2 regions of the Dactylosporangium sp. McL0621 genome follow, and region 1 is predicted to be linked to the other one. Evidence: predicted binding sites of a transcription regulator. Region 1 holds the regulator's gene; the other holds the start of a gene.

Region 1 (11,209 bases):
TCGCGCAGCAGCTTCTCCTGCTCGGGCTCCAGGCGCGTCGGCGTGCGCACGTCCAGGTGGACGTAGAGGTCGCCGCGGCCGGCGCCGCGCAGGTGGGGCACGCCCTTGCCGCGGATGCGCAGGGTAGACGTCGGCTGGGTGCCGGCCTTCACCTCGACCGTCTCCTCGCCGTCGAGGGTCTTGATGGTCAGGCGGGTGCCGAGCGCGGCCGCGGTCATCGGCACGGTAACGCGGCAGTGCAGGTCGTCGTCCTTGCGGGAGTACACGTCGTGCGGGCGCTCGTGGATCTCGACGTAGAGGTCTCCGGGCGGGCCGCCGCCGGGGCCGACCTCGCCCTGCTGGGCCAGGCGGATGCGCATGCCGTCCTCGACGCCCGAGGGGATCTTGACGGTCAGCGAGCGGCGGGTGCGGACCCGGCCGTCGCCGCCGCAGGTCGCGCACGGGTGCGGGATCACGGTGCCGAAGCCCTGGCAGGCCGAGCACGGGCGGGCCGAGACGACCTGGCCGAGGAAGGTGCGCTGGACCGACTGGACCTCGCCGCGGCCCTGGCAGATCTCGCAGGTCTGCGGGTGGGTGCCCGGCGCGGTGCCGGCGCCCTGGCAGGTGGTGCAGACCACGGCGGTGTCGACCTGGATCGGGGCCTCGACGCCGAACGCGGTCTCGTGCAGGTCGAGGTCGAGGCGCAGGATCGCGTCGGCGCCCGGGCGCACGCGCGGGCGGGGCCCGCGGGCCGACTGAGTGCCGAAGAAGGCGTCCATGATGTCCTGGAAGCCCACGAACGCGCCGCCGGCGGGGCCGCCCCCGCCGCCGCTGGGCGCGAGGGGGTCACCGCCCAGGTCGACCATCTCCCGCTTGCGCGGGTCGGACAGGACCTCGTACGCGGCGTTGATCTCCTTGAACTTCTCCTGCGCCGCCGGGTCGGGATTCACGTCCGGGTGGAACTCGCGGGCCAACCGACGGTAGGCCCGCTTGATCTCATCGGCCGTGGAGTCCCGCTTGACGCCCAGAATCCCGTAATAGTCCTTCGCCACTGAGTCCTATGCCCCTGAGATAGATGTCAACTCTGTGCCAGCAGGTCGCCGACGTAGCGTGCCACGGCGCGCACGGTCGCGATGTTTCCGGGGTAGTCCATGCGGGTCGGGCCGAGCACGCCCATCCCGCCCACGACCATGGTGCCCGGTCCGTAGCCGGTGGCCACGATCGAAGCGGTGCGCAGGTCCTCGATCTCGTTCTCGTCGCCGATGCGCACCCGGGTCATGCTGGGCTCGACCTCGCCGAAGAGCTTGAGCAGGATGACCTCCTCCTCGAGCGCCTCGAGGATCGGCCGCAGCGAGCCCTGGAAGTCCAGCAGGCCACCGCGGGCCAGGTTGGCGGTGCCGGCGAGCGCGATGCGCTCCTCGGACCGCTCGACCAGGGTCTCCAGCAGCACCGTGGACAGGGCCGTCATCGGCGGCCGCAGCGACGGTGCCGTCTCCTCGACGAGGGCCACCACGAGCGGCGGCGTGTCGGCCAGCCGCTTGCCGACGAGCTTCTCGTTGATCAGGCGCCGCAGCTCGGTGACGTCGTCGGCCAGGATCGGCCCGGGCAGGTCGACGAGGCGCTGCTCGACCCGGCCGGTCTCGGCGATCATGACCACCATGATCCGCGTGGTCGAGATCGGCACCAGCTCGAAGTGCCGCACGCTGGCCCGCGACAGGCTCGGATACTGCACCACGGCCACCTGCCGGGTGAGCTGCGCGAGCAGCCGCACCGTGCGGTGGACCACGTCGTCGAGGTCGACCGCCCCGATCAGGAACCGCTCGATGGCCCGGCGCTCGGCCTGGCTCAGCGGCTTGACCCGGGAGAGCTTGTCGACGAAGAGCCGGTAGCCGGCGTCGGTGGGCACCCGGCCCGCGCTGGTGTGCGGTTGCCGGATGTACCCCTCCTCCTCCAGCACGGCCATGTCGTTACGGACCGTCGCCGGGGACACCCGCAGGTTGTGCCGCTCGACGAGCGACTTGCTCCCGACCGGTTCCTGGGTGGCGACGTAGTCCTCGACGATGGCGCGAAGCACTTCGAGCTTCCGCTCGTCAAGGCCCATGACACCTCCTCCAGGACTGGCACTCCCAACTGGTGAGTGCCAGTCTACGTCAGTCGCGCAGGGGCACGCGATGATCGTTTGGCGCACGATAGACGCCAACGGCGCTGGACTGGGCAAAAGTTGTCCAAAAGAAGTCATGACGTGTCGCTGGCGCCACTTGATCGATGCACCTACCGTGGCCCCATGAGTGAACCACCTCGTCCGCCGGGGGATTACGGCCCGCCCTCGGACCCCAATTCCGGGTACCCCCCGCCGTCGAGCGGTGGCGGGGCCTACGGCACCCCGCCCACGTCGGGCGCCGGGTACGAGCAGCCCGGGTACCAGCAGCCGGGATATCAGCAGCAGCAGCCCGGGTACCAGCAGCCCGGCGCGTACCAGCAGCCCGGGTATCAGCAGCCCGGGTACCAGCAGCCCGGCGCCTACGGGCAGCCCGGCGCGCCGGTCGGCTACGCCAACAGCGACGAGAAGACGTGGGCCCAGATCGCCCACTTCGGCGGCCTGGTCGGCTTCATCGGCCCGCTCATCGCGCTCCTCGCGAAGGGCAACGAGTCGCCGACCGTCAAGGCGCACGCGACCGAGGCGCTGAACTTCCACATCACGTGGGGCATCGCCATCCTCGTCTCGGCGATCATCGCGGTGTGCTCGTTCGGCATCCTGTTCTTCCTGCCGCTGCTCGTGTGGATCGTGCCGGTGGTCTTCGCGATCATCGGCGGCATGAAGGCCACGAACGGGGAGCTGTACCACTACCCGATGAGCATTCGCATGATCAAGTAACACCCCGGGAGGGCGCGGGCTCACGTCAGGGCCCGCGCCACCCTGTCGGCGAGCAGCCGCCCCCGCAGCGTGAGCACCGCGCGGCCGGCCGCGAACGCCGACGGGTCCAGCTGCCCGTCGGCCAGGCAGTCGCGCGCACCCGCGAGACCGGCCGCGTCGAGCACCGACAGGGGCAGGCCGTCCGCGAGCCGGATGCGCAGCAGCACGTCCTCCAGATGCCGCTCATCCGGCGTCAGTACCTCACGAGCCTGCCCCGGCGACGCGGAGTCCGCGAGCCGCGCGGCGTAGGCGTGCGGGTGCTTCACGTTCCACCAGCGCACCCCGCCGACGTGGCTGTGCGCGCCCGGGCCGAGCCCCCACCAGTCCCCGCCGCGCCAGTACAGCTCGTTGTGCCGGCACGGCGAGTCGCGCGACCAGTTCGACACCTCGTACCAGCCGAAGCCCGCCGCATTCAGCGCCTCGTCGGCGGCGATGTACCGGTCGGCGGCCACGTCGTCGTCGGGGTACGGCAGCTCGCCCCGGCGCATCCGGGCGGCCATGCGGGTGCCGTCCTCCACGATGAGCGCGTACGCGCTGACGTGGTCCACCCCCGCGTCGACCACGGTGCGCAGGGACGCGGCGAAGTCCTCGGGCCGCTCCCCCGGCGTGCCGTAGATCAGGTCGAGGTTGACCCGCTCGAACCCGGCCGCGCGCGCCTCGGCCGCGGCCAGGGCCGGCCGGCCGGGCGTGTGCCGGCGGTCCAGCACGGCCAGCACGTGCGGGGCGGCCGACTGCATGCCGAGGGAGATGCGGTTGAAGCCGGCCGCGCGCAGCTCGCGCAGCCCGGCCGCGTCGACGGACTCGGGGTTGGCCTCGGTGGTCACCTCGGCGCCGGCGGCCAGGCCCCAGGTGCGGTCGATGCCCGCCAGGATGCGGCCGAGCTCGGCCGGGGGCAGCAGCGTCGGGGTGCCGCCGCCGAAGAAGACGGTGTCCACGCGCGGCGGCCGGACCACCTTCGCGGCCAGGGCCAGCTCGTCGAGCACCTGCTCGGCGTAGCCGGCGCTGAGCACGCCCTCGCTCGCGGTGTACGTGTTGAAGTCGCAGTATCCGCACCGCGTGGCACAGAAGGGCACGTGGACGTACACCCCGAAGCCCGCGCGACCGGCTCCGTCGGCGACGCCGGCGGGCAGGCTCCCGTCGCGGGGCATCGGCTCGCCTTCTGGCAGTGATCCGGGCATCCCACTAGTGTGCCCGCATGTCTCTGGTGCTCTCGGAAACCGTGCGGGGCGTGGCGACGCTCACCCTGGACAGCCCGCCCAACCGCAACGCGCTGTCCACGGCCCTGATCGAGGAGCTGCTCGCGGCGCTGGCCGCGGCCGACGCCGACGACGCGGTACGCGCGATCGTGCTGACCCACACCGGGCCGGTCTTCTCCTCGGGTGCCGATCTGAAGGAGACGGCCGCCGCGTTCGGCTCCGGCCGCCCGCCGGTGAGCCGGCTCGGCGAGGTGCTGGCCGCGATCTGGGAGAGCCGCAAGCCGGTCGTGGCCCGGGTGGCGGGGCCGGCCCGGGCGGGCGGCCTGGGGCTGGTCGCCGCGGCCGACATCGCGGTGTGCGCGAGCACCGCCACGTTCGCGTTCTCCGAGGTGCGCCTCGGCGTGATCCCGGCGGTGATCTCCGCCACAGTCCTGCCGCGGCTGGACCGGCGGGCCGCGGCCGAGCTGTTCCTGACCGGCGCGACGTTCGGCGGCGCCCGGGCCGAGCGCATCGGGCTGGTGAGCGCCGCCGTGGCCCCCGAAGAGCTCGACGCGGCCGTCGAGGGCTACGTGCGCGACCTCGTGCGGGGCGCCCCGCGGGCCCTGGCCGGCACGAAAGAGCTGCTGCGCCGGCCGCGGTCCGATACGTTCAGTGACGAGGTCCGGGCGATGACCGAGCTGTCGGTGTCGTACTTCGGTTCCCCCGAAGGAGTCGAGGGAGTCCTCGCATTCCGCGAGAAAAGGGACCCGAACTGGGTACCCGACGGCGCCGCCTGACCGCGCACGGTGGCCCGCGGCACGTACGCTGTTCGACCTGACGTGTGGGAGGTGACGATGCGTGCACGACGACTGCTGACGGTGGCGGTCCTGGCGGCCGTGGCCGTGGCGCTGTGCGCGTACGTCGTCATCAACCGCATCGGCGAGAACCTCCCGCTGACCATCGCCACCGGCCGCGCCTGCGTGGTGAGCGCGGGCAACGCGGCCGCCGGGGCCACCGCGGGCGCCGCGGAGGTCGAGCTCGACGCCGAACAGCTGGCCAACGCGGCCACCATCACCGCCGTCGGGCTGACCCGCCGGGTCCCGTCCCGCGCCCTCGTGGTCGCGCTGGCCACCGCCTGGCAGGAGTCGAAGCTGGAGAACCTGACCGGCGGCGACCGCGACTCAATCGGGCTGTTCCAGCAGCGGCCGAGCCAGGGCTGGGGCACGCCGGAGCAGATCGCCGACCCCCGCTTCGCCGCCGGCGCCTTCTTCACCGCCCTACTCAAGATCAAGGGCTGGGACAAGATGCGGGTCACCGACGCGGCCCAGGAGGTGCAGCGCAGCGCCCACCCGGACGCCTACGAGAAGTGGGCCGACGAGTCCGAGATCATGGTCAAGGCGCTCAGCGGCGACGTGCCCGGCGCGGTCGCGTGCTCGGTCACCGAGGAGTCCAGCCACGGCCCCGAGGCGGCCCGCTCCCTCGGCGCCAGCCTGAAGCTGGACTGGGGCAGCGTGAAGACCGCCGACGTGAACAACATCGTCGGGGTGGCGCTGAAGGTCGGCGAGGCGAAGACCGGCTGGCAGTACGCCCACTGGCTGGTCGCCCACGCCCAGGAGCGCGGCGTGAAGCGGGTGGTCTACGGCGACATGCAGTGGACGGCCTCCGGCGGCGCCTGGGTCCACGTGACGGAGCGTGGCGGCATCGATGCCGGTCCGGGCGGGGAGCGGGTCGTCGCCGAGGTCTACTGAAGACCTTGACGTTGCGCGCGAGCAGCGGGTTGTCGCCCGTTCGGACATTGTCCGGTGGCCAACTCCCGAGTCGGCCCCGCATGCACCTCGCGTTACCATCGGTCGTTCGAGACATCGCGAGCGCACGACGAAGGTAAGGGGAGGACATGACGTCCGCTGCACCCGACTACGGCGACCTCACCGGCTACGAGCCGATCGGCGAGGCTGACCGCAAGGAGTTCCTCGAAAACGGCTTCCTGCTGGTCCGCAACGTCCTCAAGGAGGACCACCGGGCCGAGCTCGAGGCCGCGATGGACCGGGTCTACGGGGAGGAGAAGGCGGCCGGCTCCAAGAGCATGAAGAAGGACGGCACGCTGCACCTGCTGGGCTTCCTCAACCGCGACGAGCTCTTCGGGCACCTGCTGACCCAGCCGACCATCTTCCCTTACATGTGGGGCCTGGCCGGGTGGAACATCTACACGCACCACAACCACCTCGACGTGACCCCGCCGACGTCCGAGGAGGAGCCGCCCTCGTGGGGCTGGCACCAGGACGGGTACCGCCAGAACTCCGACCCGGAGACCATGGACCCGAACCTGCCGCGGCCCATGTTCTCGCTGAAGGTCGCCTACGTGATCTCCGACCTCTCGGAGACCGGCCGGGGCGCCACGAAGGTCATCCCGGGCAGCCACCTCTGGAACTCGCTGCCCCGCCCGGCCGACACCACGGTGCACAACCCCGACCCCGAGGGCACCGTCGAGATCACCGCGAACCCCGGTGACTGCTTCATCTTCGACCGCCGCCTCTGGCACTCGCGGTCGCCCAACTACTCGGACGTCACCCGCAAGATGCTGTTCGTCGGGTACACCTACCGGTGGATCCGCATCCTCGACGACATGCCGATCGACTTCGACGGCGAGTGGTGGAAGAACCGCACCCCGGTGCAGCGGCAGCTGCTCGGTGAGGCGAGTCACACCGCGAACTACTGGGGCATCAACTGGAACGGTTACATCGACGAGGAGATTCCGCTCCGCAAGGAGCTGAAGACCCGCGGCCTGCTCGACCGTTCGATTCCCTGGCTCCGATAAAATCGGCGCACGTAAACGCGAATGGCCCCCGGTCGAAACCGGGGGCCATTCGCGTTTTGCAGATCTTGAAACTTACAGGGCGCGGCGGCCACGGCCGGCGAACCCGGCCACCAGGGCCACGCCGATGGCGGCGACGACGACCTGGCACAGCAGCTCGCCCCAGTCGACACCCGGGGTGTCGGTGGAGATGCCGATGGCGTTGGCGATCAGGGTGCCCAGGAACGCGGCGATGATGCCGACCACGATGGTCAGCCAGATCGGCAGGTTCTGGCGGCCGGGGACGACCAGTCGCCCGAGCGCACCGACGATGAGACCGACGATCAGCGCGGTAATGATTCCGGTGACAGTCACTGGTCTTCCTCCTTGAAAAAGCTCAACCAGGGGGGCGTTGCTTTGCGGTTGAACTTGTATTGCCCGACGCCTCAGCGACCCAAACGCGACTTGCTTCGAAGTACGACCGGATTGCGCAAAACCGCGTCCATCGTCGGAAACGCCATCTCGGGCGGGTCGGCCAGCGACAACCACGTGTACTCGCTGCCCTCGGCCGGATCGAGGTCGATCTCGCCGGCGGTGATGGTGGCCAGCCAGAAGCAGTCCAGCACCGGCAGCCGCTCGCCCTGGAAGTCGTACGAGCCGATGAACATGCCGGCGAACTCGCCGAGCTCGACGGTCACGCCGAGCTCCTCCCGGGCCTCGCGCACGGCCGCGTCGGCGGGGTGCTCGAAGGCGTCGCAGAAGCCGCCGGGCAGGTCCCAGAAGCCCGCGCGCGGCTCCCGGACCCGCCAGATGGCCAGGAAAGTCCCGTCGCGCACGATGATGGCGGTGCCGGTCGGGCGCGGGTTGAGGTAGCTCTCGTAGCCGCAGGCGGCACACCTGGCGGGCAGCTCACCGGTGGACGCGCCGCAGCGGGGGCAGTGCCGGCCCGCCGGGGCCGTCACTTCTTGGTCTTGTCGCCGCTCGGGGCGTCGGAGGTCGACAGGGCCGCGATGAACGCCTCCTGCGGCACCTCGACCCGGCCCACCATCTTCATGCGCTTCTTGCCTTCCTTCTGCTTCTCCAGCAGCTTGCGCTTGCGGCTGATGTCACCGCCGTAGCACTTGGCGAGCACGTCCTTGCGGATGGCGCGGATCGTCTCGCGGGCGATGATCCGGCTGCCGATGGCGGCCTGGATCGGCACCTCGAACTGCTGGCGCGGAATGAGCTTCTGCAGCTTGCCGGCGATGGTGACGCCGTAGTTGTACGCCTTGTCCTTGTGCACGATCGAGCTGAAGGCGTCGACCGGCTCGCCGTGCAGCAGGATGTCGACCTTCACCAGGTCGGAGGCCTGCTCGCCGGAGGGCTCGTAGTCGAGGCTCGCGTAGCCCTTGGTCCGGCTCTTCAGCTGGTCGAAGAAGTCGTAGATGATCTCGCCCAGCGGCAGCGTGTACCGCAGCTCGACGCGGTCGGCGGACAGGTAGTCCATGCCGAGCAGCGTGCCGCGCCGGCCCTGGCAGAGCTCCATGACCGCGCCGACGAAGTCGTTCGGGGTCAGCACCGTGGCCCGGACGGTCGGCTCGAAGATCTCGCCGGTCTTGCCGTCGGGGAACTCGCTGGGGTTGGTGACCGCGACCTCGGTGCCGTCCGTGGTGATCACCCGGTACACCACGTTGGGCGCCGTGGAGATCAGGTCGAGGTTGAACTCGCGCTCCAGCCGCTCCTGGATGATCTCCAGGTGCAGGAGGCCGAGGAAGCCGCAGCGGAAGCCGAAGCCGAGCGCGAGGCTCGTCTCGGGCTCGTACACCAGCGCGGCGTCGTTGAGCTTGAGCTTGTCGAGGGCGTCGCGCAGCAGCGGGTAGTCCGAGCCGTCGATCGGGTACAGGCCCGAGTACACCATCGGCTTGGGGTCCTTGTAGCCCCCCAGCGCCTCCGTGGCGGGCCGCGCGTTGATGGTGACCGTGTCGCCCACCCGCGACTGGCGCACGTCCTTCACGCCGGTGATGAGGTACCCCACCTCGCCCGCCCCGAGCCCGGTGCTCTTGATCGGCTCGGGCGAGATGACGCCGATCTCCAGCAGCTCGTGCACGGCGCCGGTGGACATCATGCGGATGCGGTCGCGGGCCTCGATCCGCCCGTCGACGACCCGGACGTAGGTGACCACGCCGCGGTACACGTCGTAGACCGAGTCGAAGATCATCGCCCGGGCCGCGCCCGGGGTGTCGCCGACCGGGGACGGCAGCTGCCGCACGATCTCGTCGAGCAGGTGCGCGACGCCGACGCCGGTCTTGCCCGAGACCCGCAGGCAGTCGTCCGGCTCGCAGCCGATGAGGTGGGCCAGCTCCTCCGCGTACTTCTCCGGCTGCGCGGCCGGCAGGTCGATCTTGTTGAGCACGGGGATGATCTGCATGTCGTTCTCGAGGGCGAGGTACAGGTTGGCCAGCGTCTGCGCCTCGATGCCCTGGGCGGCGTCGACGAGCAGGACGGCGCCCTCGCACGCGGCCAGGCTGCGCGAGACCTCATAGGTGAAGTCCACATGGCCCGGCGTGTCGATCATGTTGAGGACGAACTCGTCGCCGGCCTGGCCGCCCTCGCGGACCCGCCAGGGCATGCGCACGGCCTGGCTCTTGATCGTGATGCCGCGCTCGCGCTCGATGTCCATGCGGTCGAGGTACTGCGCCCGCATCTGCCGGACGTCGACCACCTCGGTGAGCTGCAGCATCCGGTCGGCCAGGGTCGACTTGCCGTGGTCGATGTGGGCGATGATGCAGAAGTTGCGAATCCGGTCCGGCACGGTGGCGCCGGGGCGGTTCACGCCGGGGTCGATCGTCGGTGGCACAGGCTTCCGTTCTCCATCGGGCTGGGATCAGTTACATCGTCCCACGCCCGCCGCGGATCCGGCTCATGGCCGTGCCTCGCGGAGATCTCCCCGACCGGCTCTTCCGGGAATCCCGGGCGTTCCCCGCATAAACCGGGCACCATTGGGTACGTGACCCAGGTCGGAACGCCACCGAGAGGCCCGTGAGAGCCGGTCGAGAGGACATCGAGAGGCCTGCATCGAATACTGGACCGCGGTCCCCCGGTCACGTCCGGAACGGGGGTCGGCGAGACAGGTCGCGCGCCCGGCCTCGCCGACCGGACGCCAGTGGGACCGTTGAAGGCACGCTCCGGAGCGGGGCCCCCACAAGGGGCCAACAAGTCAAGAAGAGCGTCAGAGCAGTGCGCCCTCGTCGTGGAGCCAGTCGACGAAGCCCAGGGCCACCACGGCCGCGCAGTCGACGAGCTCGGCGACGAGCGCATCGTGCGCGCCCGACATCAGCGGCACCTGCATCTCGGCGTAGATGGGCAGCTGGCCGCGGTCCGTGGCGTCACCGACGTAGGCCTTGTAGAAGCGCCGCGTGTGGTTCCACTCGTTGATCACCCGGTAGGCGCGGTCGGCCCAGTCAGGCGGGACCGTCGCATGCGGCCGGGCCCGGATGACCAGGATCTCGTCCGACGGTCCCTCCAGCGCGAAGAGCACCGCGTGGCGCTCCCACAGCGCGAGCAGGCTGCCGTCGCCGTCGGTCAGGTATCGGATGTCGAGCTGCTCGAGGGCCTCCGCGACCCGTGGCAGTGTCACGGGCGCTATCCCGCCCGCGAGTTCCTCCTGCGGCTTCTCGCACACTCCGTCGATCGTCGGGGTCACATCTTCCCGCGGCAGCTGAGCGACGTTCGAGTCGGTCTTCGACCCGCTCGCCTGCTCCGCCCGCCATGGCCACCTTGGCATCGTCCCGGCTCCCTGCTCCCCCGTGCGCCTCCACCCGCATGTGCGGTCCGTCGCCAACCGGATTCGCTCGGCGGTGGACCCGAAAGAGGACGGTACCCGTTCGGTCGAGTTTCAGCAGCCCCCAATTTCACCCTCGTACCACCCGTTCGGGTGAGGGTCTTATAGCCGTCTATCCGATGAGCAGTGATCCGCCCCCGCGATGCCAGGCAGAGCCATATGCGCAGGCCAGGGCCGTCCATGGACCCGAAATCCGAACATCGACGAAGTCTTGCGGACCCGGTCCGACGAAACCCATCCGGATGACTGCCTGGACGAGACGCTGCGTGACGGGTATACGCCGGCCGGCGTCGGTGGTGACCACGATGGGTTCATGATCCAGCAGGGTGTCGCGCAGCATCCGGGAGCCGACCGCGCGGCCGCCGACCCCCTCGGCGGCGGCGGTGCGCAGGGTCTCGGCGGCGGCCGCGCCGACCCGGTGGACGTCGGGTGCCGGGATGCGCTCGACGGCCTCGCCGGGCACCGTGGGCAGCGACCATCGCCAATCCGTGTCCCGCGATGCGGGAAGCTCGCCATCGACGGACGCCAGT
Region 2 (11,209 bases), 5.9 Mb from region 1:
GATCCGGCCCCGCCCCAGCGCCTTGATCGCCGAAGGGACTGCATCCATGCTCAAGACCATTCGCATCGCGTCGGGCGTGCTCGTCGTCGCGTTGACGGTCACGACGGGCTCTGTTGCGGCCGGGTACGCCGCCAGCCCGCCGCTGTCCGGCCCGGCGCTGATCGCCCACTTCGACCTCGGGCAGGGCCAGCTGCCAGAGAACATCGTCGACGAGCCCGGCGGCAGCGTCGTGGTGACTTTCGCTGCCAGCCGGCAGCTTGCCCGCGTCGACACCACCGGCCGTACACGAGTGCTGGCAACGCTGCCCGCCCCGACCGAGGAGGAGGGAGCGCACACACCGGTGCTGCACTTCCCGCTCGCTACCGGTCTCGTCCGGTCAGGCTCTGGCGTGCTGTACGCGTTGTACGCCGCCGGCAGCGCCTCCCTCACCGGTCAGGGCGACACTGTGCTCGCCGCCCTGAACCAGCCGAACACGGTTGCGCTGGTGGCGCCCGGCCGCGCGGCGAGGACCGTGCTGACCGCGGCGGACGGGCTGCAGGGCCCGACCGCTGTCGCGGTACACGGCAATCGCGTCTGGGTGGCGAGTGCCGCGTACAACACCCAGACCGACCCCAACCTGCTCACTGCCCGGCTGGATCTGCGCTGAGCCTCGTCAGGAACGATGACCAGTCGCTGGCTCGTCGTGGCCGTCGGGACGGTCGCGACTCAGCCAGCGGCACCAGGTCCGCCGCCCTCGACGACGAGGTAGGCGGACCTGGTGCGGGCCTCTCGGACAGGATTGTGCATCTGAAGGCCGAACATTCGACGCGCTCGCCTGTCCGGCGTGGCGTGTGTGGTCGGGCCGGACAGGCGTAGGGTAGGCCACGCTGCTCCGGACCCCGGTGGCCGGCGGTCCATCCGCGATGGACGAGCGCCCACCGACCGAGGTTGTCGCATGTCGAGCATCCCTGCCGATGTCCCCTCCACGATCCCTTCGCCGGGGATACGTCTCGTAACACCCACCACCGCGCTCACCCGACGAACCCATTCGGCCGACGCGTCGCTGGCGACCGAGCGGCTGCTACGCGCCCGTGATCGCCTTCCCGTCGGCGATCCGGTCCGGGTATCACTGCGCACCCAGGCGATCGTCGGAATGCTGCCGCTGGCCAGGCGGCTGGCGTGCCGTTATGCCGGACGCGGAGAACGCATCGAGGACCTCGTCCAGGTCGCCGCCCTGGCTTTGGTCAAGGCCGCCGACGGATACGACACCACGCGGCCCGGGTCCTTCGTCGCCTACGCGGTTCCGACCATCGTCGGCGCACTCAAGCGACACTTCCGGGACACCATGTGGGTCATGCGGGTGCCGCGTGCCACCCAGCAGCTCACGGTCGAGCTGCGGACAGCGACCGGCGACCTCGAACAGCTGCGCGGTCGTACCCCTACGCTGGCCGAACTGGCCACACACTTGGACGTCAACATCTCCAGGCTCACCGAGGCGATCGGCGCCTCGCACGTGTACCGGCTCAAGTCCCTCGACGCGGGCCTGGCCGCCAGCGACGGCATCGAACTCAACGACCTGGTGGGGGTCGTCGACCCGCGGTTCGCCGGCGTGGACGAGCGGCTTTCGCACGGACAGCTCGGCCGGCTCGTCGCGGCCCTGCCCGCCCGCGAGCGGCGCATCCTGGCCATGCGGTTCACCGACGAGATGACTCAGGCGTCCATCGCGGGCGAGCTGGGTATCTCGCAGATGCATGTCTCGCGCCTGCTGCGGCACTCCCTGCACCAGCTCCGGGCCGGCATCGCGGCCCCGTCCGACGCCCCGGTGACCGTCAGCGCCCGGGCATGATCTGGACTGCGGCCAGCCGCGTGCAGCGTGTGCGCGGGGCCACGGCAGGGCAGGGCGCCGCGCAGCGACGCGGCGACAGCCGTTCGGTATGAAGTGGCGATGAACTACGGTCGCTCACCGCTGGCGTCAGCGAGCGGGTTTCGGCTTGGGCGGGGGAGCTGTTCGGTACCATCGACGACGGCTTGTGCGAGGTCGGAGAGGCGACGGTTGCGGTCGCGGGCGGTGTGACGGAGCAGGGTGAACGCCTGGTCGAGGTCCACCCGGAGGCGCTCGGCGAGGACGCCCTTTGCCTGCTCGATCACGACCCGGCTGTTCAGCGCCGTTTGTAGTTGGAGGGTGACGATATCGCCCTGGCGGATGGCGCGTTGTTGGAGCAGCCCGATGGTGGCGATGTCGGCGAGGGCCTTTCCGGCCCGCAACCGGTCGTCGTCCAGCGCGCCCGGTTCGACGCCGAAGAGGTTCAACGCCCCGATGACCTGTGCGCGCAGGCGCATCGGCAGCGCATGAACCGAGACGAACCCGACCTCGGCCGCGGCGGCGGTGAATCGGGGCCAGCGGCTTGCGGAACGGATGTCCGGCACCGACACCGGCTGTCCGGTCTTGAAGCAGTCGACGCATGGTCCCTGGTCCGTCTGCAGCTGGAACAGCTCCAGCAGTCGCGTCCGCTCCGACGAGGCCGCGACGAGCTGCAGGGTGTCCAGCTGATCGGTGAGCAGGATGCCGGCGGCCGAGACCTCCAGCAACTGCACGCATCGTTCGGTCAGCACGTGCAGGAAATCGATCACGTCGAAGTCGTCGACGAGCGTGTCCGCCATCTCGACGAGGACATCGGCTAGCGCGGTCTTGGCCATCTCACGCATCCTCGTCAAGCATAGAGCCGTCGGCTCTCGGCCCGATACGGTGTCGAACCGACCGCGAACGGTCGACATGAGCAGTCAATCCTCATCGGGTCCATCGCCTTCGAATCGACTGCCGTGGGCCGTGTCATCGCGATGGAACCGCAGCCGGCGCGCGACCACGTCACGGGCAACGTCCTGCAGACGCCGTTCATGAGCGTACGCGTGGGCCCGAAGCCGGGCCGAGGCAAGGGCCACCGTCACCCCCAGCTGGACGCTGACCATGCCTGTGGCCTGGTGTACCTCAGGATGTTGCAGGCCGATCGGCTCAGAGGCAGGCCCCGGCAGGTCATGCTCGGCCGTGTCGAGCAGGACCGCGCAGGCCGTGTCCGCCAGGACCAGCGCATCGAGCAGCCGATCCCGATGCAGCTCACCTGGTTCGGTTCGGTAGAGGTCCAAGACTCCGAGGCGGACCGCGCCTATCCGCAACGGCAGCGCGAAGACCGCGTGGATGCCGGCCTGCACGGCTGCGGGTGCGAAGACGGGCCACCGCGCCAGGCTTTGGCTGGAGCGCAGATCAGGGGCCAGAGCCGGAGCGCCGCTGAGGGCGTCGATGCACGGTCCTTCGCCGACGGACAAACTGAGGTCCTCCGCCTCCGAGGCGATCCGGCTACTGCTGTACAACGTCTCACGCGGGCTGGCCACGAGCGCGACGGCAACGGCCGCTCCGTCCGTTCGGGTCGCGGCAATCGCCGAGGCACAGACATGCTCGAGGGCCACTGGCCGCGGTCCCGCCTGCGCGGCGATCATCCGCCAGAGCCGCATCCGCCGGGCGGAGCTCACCGGACTGTCCGAACCGGACGTCCGCGTGCCAACGATGCGGTCATAGGAGCCGCCTCCGATACCCGAACGGTTTCGTGCGGCCGCGACGGGCGGCAGCGCAGGACAGGGTCCGGATCGAACGCGCCCGACTCCTCGGCGGCTGGTCACCTTCGACCCTACGCCCCCGCTACGGCCCGGCGGCGCGGGCCCGACGGGCCGTTGCGAGCCGGACAGGCTGGTCTCCGCATGCCCGGTCGACAGGAGCAGATCGACGCTGCAGTGCCCTCCACGCCGTCGTACGTCGCTGTATGTGGTGATATCGGCGCGGGTAATCGCATGCGATCAGGCGTAAGGTGACATTGTCACCCCAGACCCCGGTGGCTGACAGTCCGTCGCCGGTGGAGCGTCGCCTCCGCACGAGGTCGGTTCGACGGGCCCCGACACCAGGCAGCCGCCAGCAGGCCGGCGCGAGGAGCGCGGGCGCCGCCGACAGTTCCCGGACCGCCGCGCGGTGGTGGTTCCAGCTACGGATGTTGAGCCGCCGGCACGGTAACGGTGGCCGTTCCCCGACCGCTGAGCCGAACAGGCCGGCCGCCCCGCCGGACGAGCCGGCAGGGTAAACACACCGACCACCTCCACGCTCCGGCCACCAGCCCAACCCAAGGACGGTTGCTATGCCCACCACCACAGTCCAACGCGCCACGGTTGTGGCGCCATTACCGCCGTCGACGCCCCGGGTAGCGCTGGCGCCGGCGTCGGGCGGCCGCACGGTCCTGGACGGGGCGTGGTGGCCGCGCTCGTGGGACCCGGTGGCCGAACTGCCCGGTCTTGTGCTGGCCCTGTCCGCCCGCTACGGCCCGGTCCGCCAGATCATGCTCAATGGCCTCGCCTGGCAGAGCCGATTCCGCCGGCTGGCGGTGGGTCCACAGGTAGTGCGCGTCGGCTGGTTCGCCAGCCTCGACCCAGCGCTGTTGATCGCGACGACCGATCGGGGCCACCGGGTCGACGTGCTCGTCGTGCCGCCCGGCACGGCCGAGGCGGCAGCCCGCGCCGTGATGGCGTGCGCGTCCGACCCGGCCAACACCATGGGGGCGCCGGCCATCCTCACCGCCATGCCCACGTCCGACGTCGCGGCAGCTGACGATGCCGACCCGATACCGATGTGGGACAACGAGGGGGGTCACCCGGTCGAAGCGTTCGAGCAGCCGCCGATCAGCCCTCATCCGCTCGCCGCCTCCAGCTGAGGAGCCAAGCGAGAGGACCGGTCAGGCCGTCTCTTGTATTCCGCGGGCGTAGATGGTGCACTTGCGTTAGCACTCGCCCTGTGTGAGTGCTAACCGGATGAGATGAAACCCCTGGATGGGGACCGTGTGACGCGGTCATCGCAGGTCGGTCCGAGCGGTGCCAATTCCGGCACGACGATGAAGAGGACGACGCAGATGGCCAAGTTGATCGTTTTCGGGGAAGAGGCCCGTCGCGGCCTGGAGCGGGGCATGAATGTCCTCGCCGACACGGTGAAGGTGACGCTGGGCCCGAAAGGCCGCAACGTCGTGCTGGACTCGACGTGGGGCGTCCCCACCATCACCAACGACGGCGTCAGCATCGCCAAGCAGATCGAGCTCGACGACCCTTACGAGAAGCTCGGCGCCCAACTGGTCAAGGAAGTCGCCAGCAAAACCGACGACGTGGCCGGTGACGGCACCACGACGGCCACTGTCCTCGCCCAGGCGCTGGTGCGGGAAGGGCTGCGCAACGTGGCCGCCGGCGCGAACCCGATCGCGCTCAAGCGCGGCATCGAGCAGGCCGTGGTCGCGGTGACGGAGGCGTTGGTCCACCAGGCCCGGGACGTCGAGACCAGGCAGCAGATCGCCGCTACGGCGTCGATCTCGGCCGCCGACCCGGTGATCGGCGAGATGATCGCCGAGGCGATGGACAAGGTCGGCAAGGACGGCGTCATCACGGTCGAGCAGAGCAACACCTTCGGCCTCGAGCTCGAGCTCACCGAGGGCATGCGCTTCGACAAGGGATATATCTCCGGGTACTTCATGACGGATCCGGAGCGGATGGAGGCCGTTCTCGAGGATCCGTACGTGCTCCTCGTCGAGAACAGGATCTCGAAGCTGGACGGCCTGCTCCCCATCCTGGAGAAGGTCATGCAGGCGGGCAAGCCGCTGCTGATCATCGCCGAGGACGTGGACGGTGAGGCGCTGAGCACCCTCGTCGTCAACAACTTGCGCCGTACCTTCACCTCGGTCGCGGTCAAGGCGCCCGGGTTCGGTGACCGCCGCAAGGCCATGCTGGCCGACCTCGCCACGCTCGCCGGCGCCGAGGTGATCAGCGATGCGGTCGGCCTCACGCTGGAGAACGTCACGCTCGACATGCTCGGCCGGGCCCGCAAGGTGGTCGTGACCGTCGATACCACCACCATTGTGGACGGTGGCGGTGACCCGGAGCAGATCCAGGGCCGGATGAAGCAGCTCCGCGCCGAGATCGACGAGAGCGACTCGGACTACGATCGGGAGAAGCTGCAGGAGCGGCTGGCCAAGCTGGCCGGTGGTGTCGCGGTCATCAAGATCGGCGCGGCGACCGAGGTCGAGCTCAAGGAGCGTCAGCGCCGCATCGAGGACGCCGTCCGCAACGCCAAGGCGGCCGTCGAAGAGGGGCTGCTGCCGGGCGGCGGGGTCGCTTTGGTCAACGCCGCGGCCAGCGCGTTCGGCAAGCTTGACCTGACCGGTGACGAGGCCACCGGTGCGAACATCGTGCGGGCCGCTATCACCGCGCCGCTGCGGCAGATCGCGATCAACGCCGGCCTCGAGGGCGGTGTGGTGGTGGAGAAGGTCAACTCCCTGCCGCCGGGCCACGGCCTCAACGCTGAAACCGGGGAGTACGTCGACATGATCGAAGCCGGTATCGTCGAGCCGACGAAGGTCACGCGCTGCGCGCTGCAGAACGCCGCGTCGATCGCCGCGCTGTTCCTGACCACCGAGGTACTTGTCGCTGACATGCCGTGACAGTGTGCGGCGAGTGGATGCCGCCTCGTCACCGTCGCCGGCTGGGCGGCCCCGTCCGGCCCGCTCGGGGCGGGCGGCGGGCGGGCCCACGGTGGGCCGTGGTGCCGGCCAACCTGATCCGGTCTCACTAAAGCTGCGGGACTGGCGTTGCCGGCCCGACGGGGCCGGACGACTGGGCGGCGTGAGGGCGGGCGCGCCGACCGGGTGTGACAGGCGGGGCCGCGGCGGCGGCGAGCCCGTGACGCCTTGACGTCGGCAGGCGCTGCAGAGCTGGGGATGGCGAACGGCTGCATTGTCATGTTCGCCTCTTGCCGCTCATGGGCCGCTGTGCGCGCAGACAGCACCGGCGATGCCGCCGCCGGCAGTCGGCGTGCTCATCCGCCATCGCCTACGCGCCGGCTGAGCGAACCCGATGATCCGGGAGGAACCGGCTTCAGGGCGCGCTCGCCGGGAGTGGCCTGCCATTGGGCGGCACCGGCCCCGGTGCTGTCGCGGATGAAGCTTCACGCGCCAGGAACGCGCCGAGCTCGCCGATCGTGCTCATCAACGGGGCCGGGAACACCACGGTGGTGTTCCGGTCGACGCCGATCTCGACCAGGCTCTGCAGATTCCTGAGCTGCAGCGCGAGCGGATGGGCCATCATGACGTCCGCGGCGGCGCCGAGCGCGTCCGCGGCCATCGCCTCCCCCTCGGCGGCAATGATCTTGGCCCGCTTCTCCCGCTCCGCCTCGGCCTGCCGGGCCATCGCCCGCTTCATGCTCTCCGGCAGCTGGATGTCCTTGAGCTCGACCAGCGTCACCACGACGCCCCATTCCTCGGTGGCCACATCGAGGATCTGGCGGATATCGACGTTGATCCGGTCGGTCTCCGACAGCGTCTCGTCGAGGGTGTGCTGCCCGACGACCTTTCGCAGGGTGGTCTGGGCGATCTGGTTGATCGCTGCGCCGACATTCTCAATGGCCACGACCGACTTCACCGCGTCAGCGACCCTGAAGTACGCCACGGCGGACACGTCGACGCTCACGTTGTCCTTGGTGATGATGCCCTGTGACTGGATCGGCATCGTGACGATCCGCAGGCTCACACGCTGCAGGACGTCGACCAGCGGGATGATGACGGTCAGGCCCGGTTCCCGGACACCGATAACTCGGCCGAACCGGAAGAGCACGCCGCGCTCGTACTGCTTGACGACCCGTACGGCGAGTGAGAACAGCAGGAGCAGCAGCAGGATCACAGCGATGACGATCCACACGTACGGCATGCGATGACCTCGATCGGGGGGACGCGTCCTCGAGTAACGGATTGTCAGCCACCGGGGTCCAGAGCAGCACTGTCACGCTACACCGGTTCACCCGGATCGCCACGAATCTCCATCCGGGTGCCCGGACGCGGACAGCGCGCTGCTGCAGCGTCGAACGGGGCACGATCGAGTGTCCGCGTCGCTCGGCACGACGCGTACACTCAGTGCGCTGCTCCAGACCCCGGTGGCTGCTGACCTGTCATCCATTGACTCGTCCCCACCGTCGAGGGGTCTCTGACGCCCCGCGCGTATGACTCGTCGCCTGTCCGACTTCGCTCCCCATCGATTGAACGATGATCGGAACTCGCAATGGCAGTGACGTATGGACTCCTCAGTACCCACCCGCCGACCCGATGCGGGTTGGCACCTTCAACGCTGCCCTGGCCGAACAGCTGACCGTCGTCGGAGGGTCCGGCGGGATCGTGCGGGTTGTCGCCGCCGGCGAAGACCTGCGCCCCGGCCCGGGCGTGGTGCACACCTGGCGGGCCGGCAGCGAAGCCGGCTGGCTGCATGCGGCGGAGACACTGCAGACCTTCGACATCGTTGTTGTGCAGCACGAGTTCGGCATCTACCCAGGCCCCGACGGCGGAGACATCCTGCCGCTGTTGCGCCGGCTCACGGTGCCCAGCATCGTCGTCCTGCACACCGTACTGAGCACTCCGACCCCAGGCCAGCGGTCGCTGCTGGAGGCCATCGCCCGCACCGCCGGGGCGATCGTCACCATGACCGGCACCGCCCGCGCCCGGCTGCTGCACGGCTACGCCGTCGACCCGGGCAAGGTCGTGGTCATCCCGCACGGCAGCGCCGCACACGGCGACCTCCCGGCTCCCCGTCGGGCCGGGCCACACCTGCTCACCTGGGGCCTGCTCGGACCGGGCAAAGGCGTCGAATGGGCGCTGCGGGCCGTCGCGCTGCTGCAGGACCTCGACCCGCCGCTGCGCTTCACCGTCGCCGGGCAGACCCACCCCAAGGTCATCGCACGGCACGGCGAGGTGTACCGGGCCGGTCTGCACCGCCTCGGCGCACAGCTCGGGATCGCGCACGCCGTGGAGTACCGGCCGGAGTACCTTGACGAGGAGACGCTGGGCCGCCTCATCCGCTCGGCCAACGTGGTGGTCCTGCCCTACGACTCGACCGAACAGGTCACGTCCGGCGTGCTCACCGAGGCGGTCGCTGCCGGCGTCCCCGTCGTCGCAACCACGTTCCCGCACGCTGTTGAGCTGCTCGGCGACGGACGCGGGCTGCTCGTACCCCACCGAAACCCGGCCGCCCTGGCGACCGCGATCCGGCGGGTCCTCACAGACCCTGCCATGGCCACCCGGCTGTCCCGGTCCCGCACGCCCGCCGTGCGGTGGCCGGCAGTCGCGGCACAATACGCAGCGCTCGCGGCCGAACTCCTGGCCGCACCGGCGACAGGTCACGGCCGTTTGCCCCGGCCCGCCGGGTCTCGGCGGTGAGCCGGGCGGTTCTGGCCACGCGGAACCATCTGGAGCTCGTAACGACCCCCGGCGTGTGATCGTCAAGCTGTTCATGCCCGGCGAGGACGCCGTGCTGCTCCAACGCCGACAGCTATGCGACCGCCTTTCCCGCCGACAGCCTGCTGCAGCAGCGGGTGCTGTGGCCCGGCACGGCACCTCGCGCCAAGCCGCAGCGACGGCGGGACCATCGGCCTCATCGCCCTCGACGGGCATGGCCGGTGCTCCCGGGTGACAGGGCTGTCCGCCGGTCGGGCGCTGGGCGTAGGGTGTAGGCAGATCTGCTGAGCAACCGGTCGGTGCCGGTCGGTCTGATGTCGACGGTTGTGGTGCCGGATCTGAATCCGATCGATGGCCCCGGGGCAGGACGGGGGCCCCTCAATTGTGGGCGACCGGTGTGCGGGCATGCTCGGGCCAGCTGCGACCGCTGTGGTTAGCGGTCGCGGACCGCGTCGGATTGAGCGGCTGGTCGCCGTGCATGGTCCGGACGTCGAGCCGTTGTGCCTTGCGTGCGTGGCGCACCTGCCCGGCATCGCAGGTGCCGGTGTGACGATGATGGCAGCCACTGCCGCCCAGCAGCAGCGCTGTGCCAGCGACGCGGTAAGCGACCAGGTGGAGCAGCTGCAACTGCTGCTGGGCGAGGGGCCGTGCCGCGACGCTACCGTCACCGGCCGGCCGGTACTTGCCGAGGACTTGCGCGATGCGCACTGGCAGCGACGATGGCCGGCGTTTGCCGGAGCTGCAATGCAGGCCGACGCTGCAGCGGTGTTCGCGCTGCCGCTGCGGGCCGACGGGACAGCGGTGGGGGTGCTGGACCTGTATCGGGTCAGCCCGGGAATGCTGGCCGGGCAGGATCTGGCCGATGCAATGGTGTTCGCCGAGGCGATCACCGACCTTCTGCTGGCCGAATCGATGTCGGACATCGAAGCGGGATCGGGTGGTGTCGGCGACGAGCGTGCCGTCATTGACCGCAACTCCAGGCTGCAACGCGCTGTGGTGCATCAGGCCACCGGAATGGCCAGCGTGCAGCTCGGCGTCTCGGCGGAGGAGGCGTTCGTGCGGCTGCGGGCCTACGCATTCGCAGCCGGACACGGTTTGGAAGAGATCGCGGCCGAGGTGGTTGCCCGTCGGCTGCGGTTCGACGACAGCACCGGCCGTCTGCCGATCAGTGGGACGGACATCAAGGCACCGGCAAACCCGACACCCGCCGCAGGTTCACGCGAGGCAATCGACGGTACCGGAACAGTGCCGAAGCAGAACCGCCCGCGAGCGGTCATACGCGAAGAACCGATCCGCCGTCGCTGGTCGACCTCATCGGCACTTGACCCGGTCAGGATGCGCGGCGCAGGCGGGTGCAGGCGTCCAACGCCTGCTGCAGCGCCGTCTCCACCGTCGTCAGGTCCTTGCGCTCCAGGGCCTGCCGCACCCGGGTCAGGCACGCGGCGAGGAGGCGCTCCTCGCCGCGTGCGTCCGGGGGCCGGGTCGCGCCGCCGCGGATGCGGGTCACGGCGCCGGTCCGGGCCAGCACGTGCAGGTCGCGGTGCGTGGTGGCCAGGCTGGCGCCGGTCGCCGCGCGGATGTCGTCGACGGTGACGTACTCGCGCTGGGTCACCAGTTCCACGATCCGGTGCCGGCGCACGGCCGGCAGCAACGGCGGCGGGGCGGTCATGAGAGCGGGTGGCCTTTCATGAGACGGGATAGCTTTCACGAGATCGGGTAGAGCTGCCCGTCCGTTGCGACGGCGGGGGCGAAGTCGACCTCGCGGCCGTCGAGGCTGAAACGGTACCGACTCAGCCGCCGGATCGTCGGGGACGCCTCGAGGTAGGTTCGCAGCTCCTCGAGCTCGGCCGGGGTCAGCCAGGCCGGCGGGTCGGACACGGCGCGGAAGCCGCAGACGTCGGCCAGGTCGCGCAGCCACTGCAGCTGCTGCGGGGTGAGCA

What was found. Region 1 encodes HrcA, which represses chaperone genes, less so after heat shock. Its sites were predicted from a motif close to GGTTNGCACNCTCNNNNNGAGNGTGCNAACC; they were not measured.
Region 2: the regulator HrcA is predicted to act here: its motif matches at 4,792-4,822, upstream of groL (chaperonin GroEL).

The regions. Positions count from the first base shown of each region.
Region 1 covers NZ_CP188259.1:11,271,682-11,282,890, forward strand. Annotated here, with positions in the region: gene dnaJ (molecular chaperone DnaJ) at 1-1,031, opposite strand, end outside; gene hrcA (heat-inducible transcriptional repressor HrcA) at 1,058-2,080, opposite strand; gene ACPPVO_RS53385 (DUF4870 domain-containing protein) at 2,264-2,854, shown strand; gene hemW (radical SAM family heme chaperone HemW) at 2,875-4,071, opposite strand; gene ACPPVO_RS53395 (enoyl-CoA hydratase-related protein) at 4,089-4,865, shown strand; gene ACPPVO_RS53400 (hypothetical protein) at 4,923-5,816, shown strand; gene ACPPVO_RS53405 (phytanoyl-CoA dioxygenase family protein) at 5,963-6,883, shown strand; gene ACPPVO_RS53410 (GlsB/YeaQ/YmgE family stress response membrane protein) at 6,956-7,234, opposite strand; gene ACPPVO_RS53415 (NUDIX domain-containing protein) at 7,306-7,821, opposite strand; gene lepA (translation elongation factor 4) at 7,818-9,695, opposite strand; partial or broken gene ACPPVO_RS53425 (YbjN domain-containing protein) at 10,068-10,484, opposite strand; gene ACPPVO_RS53430 (hypothetical protein) at 10,792-11,209, opposite strand, start outside.
Region 2 covers NZ_CP188259.1:4,422,316-4,433,524, forward strand. Annotated here, with positions in the region: gene ACPPVO_RS21035 (MBL fold metallo-hydrolase) at 1-2, shown strand, start outside; gene ACPPVO_RS21040 (hypothetical protein) at 1-646, shown strand, start outside; gene ACPPVO_RS21045 (sigma-70 family RNA polymerase sigma factor) at 935-1,825, shown strand; gene ACPPVO_RS21050 (GAF and ANTAR domain-containing protein) at 1,930-2,676, opposite strand; gene ACPPVO_RS21055 (GAF and ANTAR domain-containing protein) at 2,761-3,504, opposite strand; gene ACPPVO_RS21060 (DUF5994 family protein) at 4,158-4,727, shown strand; gene groL (chaperonin GroEL) at 4,923-6,494, shown strand; gene ACPPVO_RS21070 (slipin family protein) at 6,928-7,728, opposite strand; gene ACPPVO_RS21075 (glycosyltransferase) at 8,148-9,251, shown strand; partial or broken gene ACPPVO_RS21080 (GAF domain-containing protein) at 9,825-10,331, shown strand; gene ACPPVO_RS21085 (DeoR family transcriptional regulator) at 10,600-10,938, opposite strand; gene ACPPVO_RS21090 (glycoside hydrolase family 36 protein) at 10,974-11,209, opposite strand, start outside.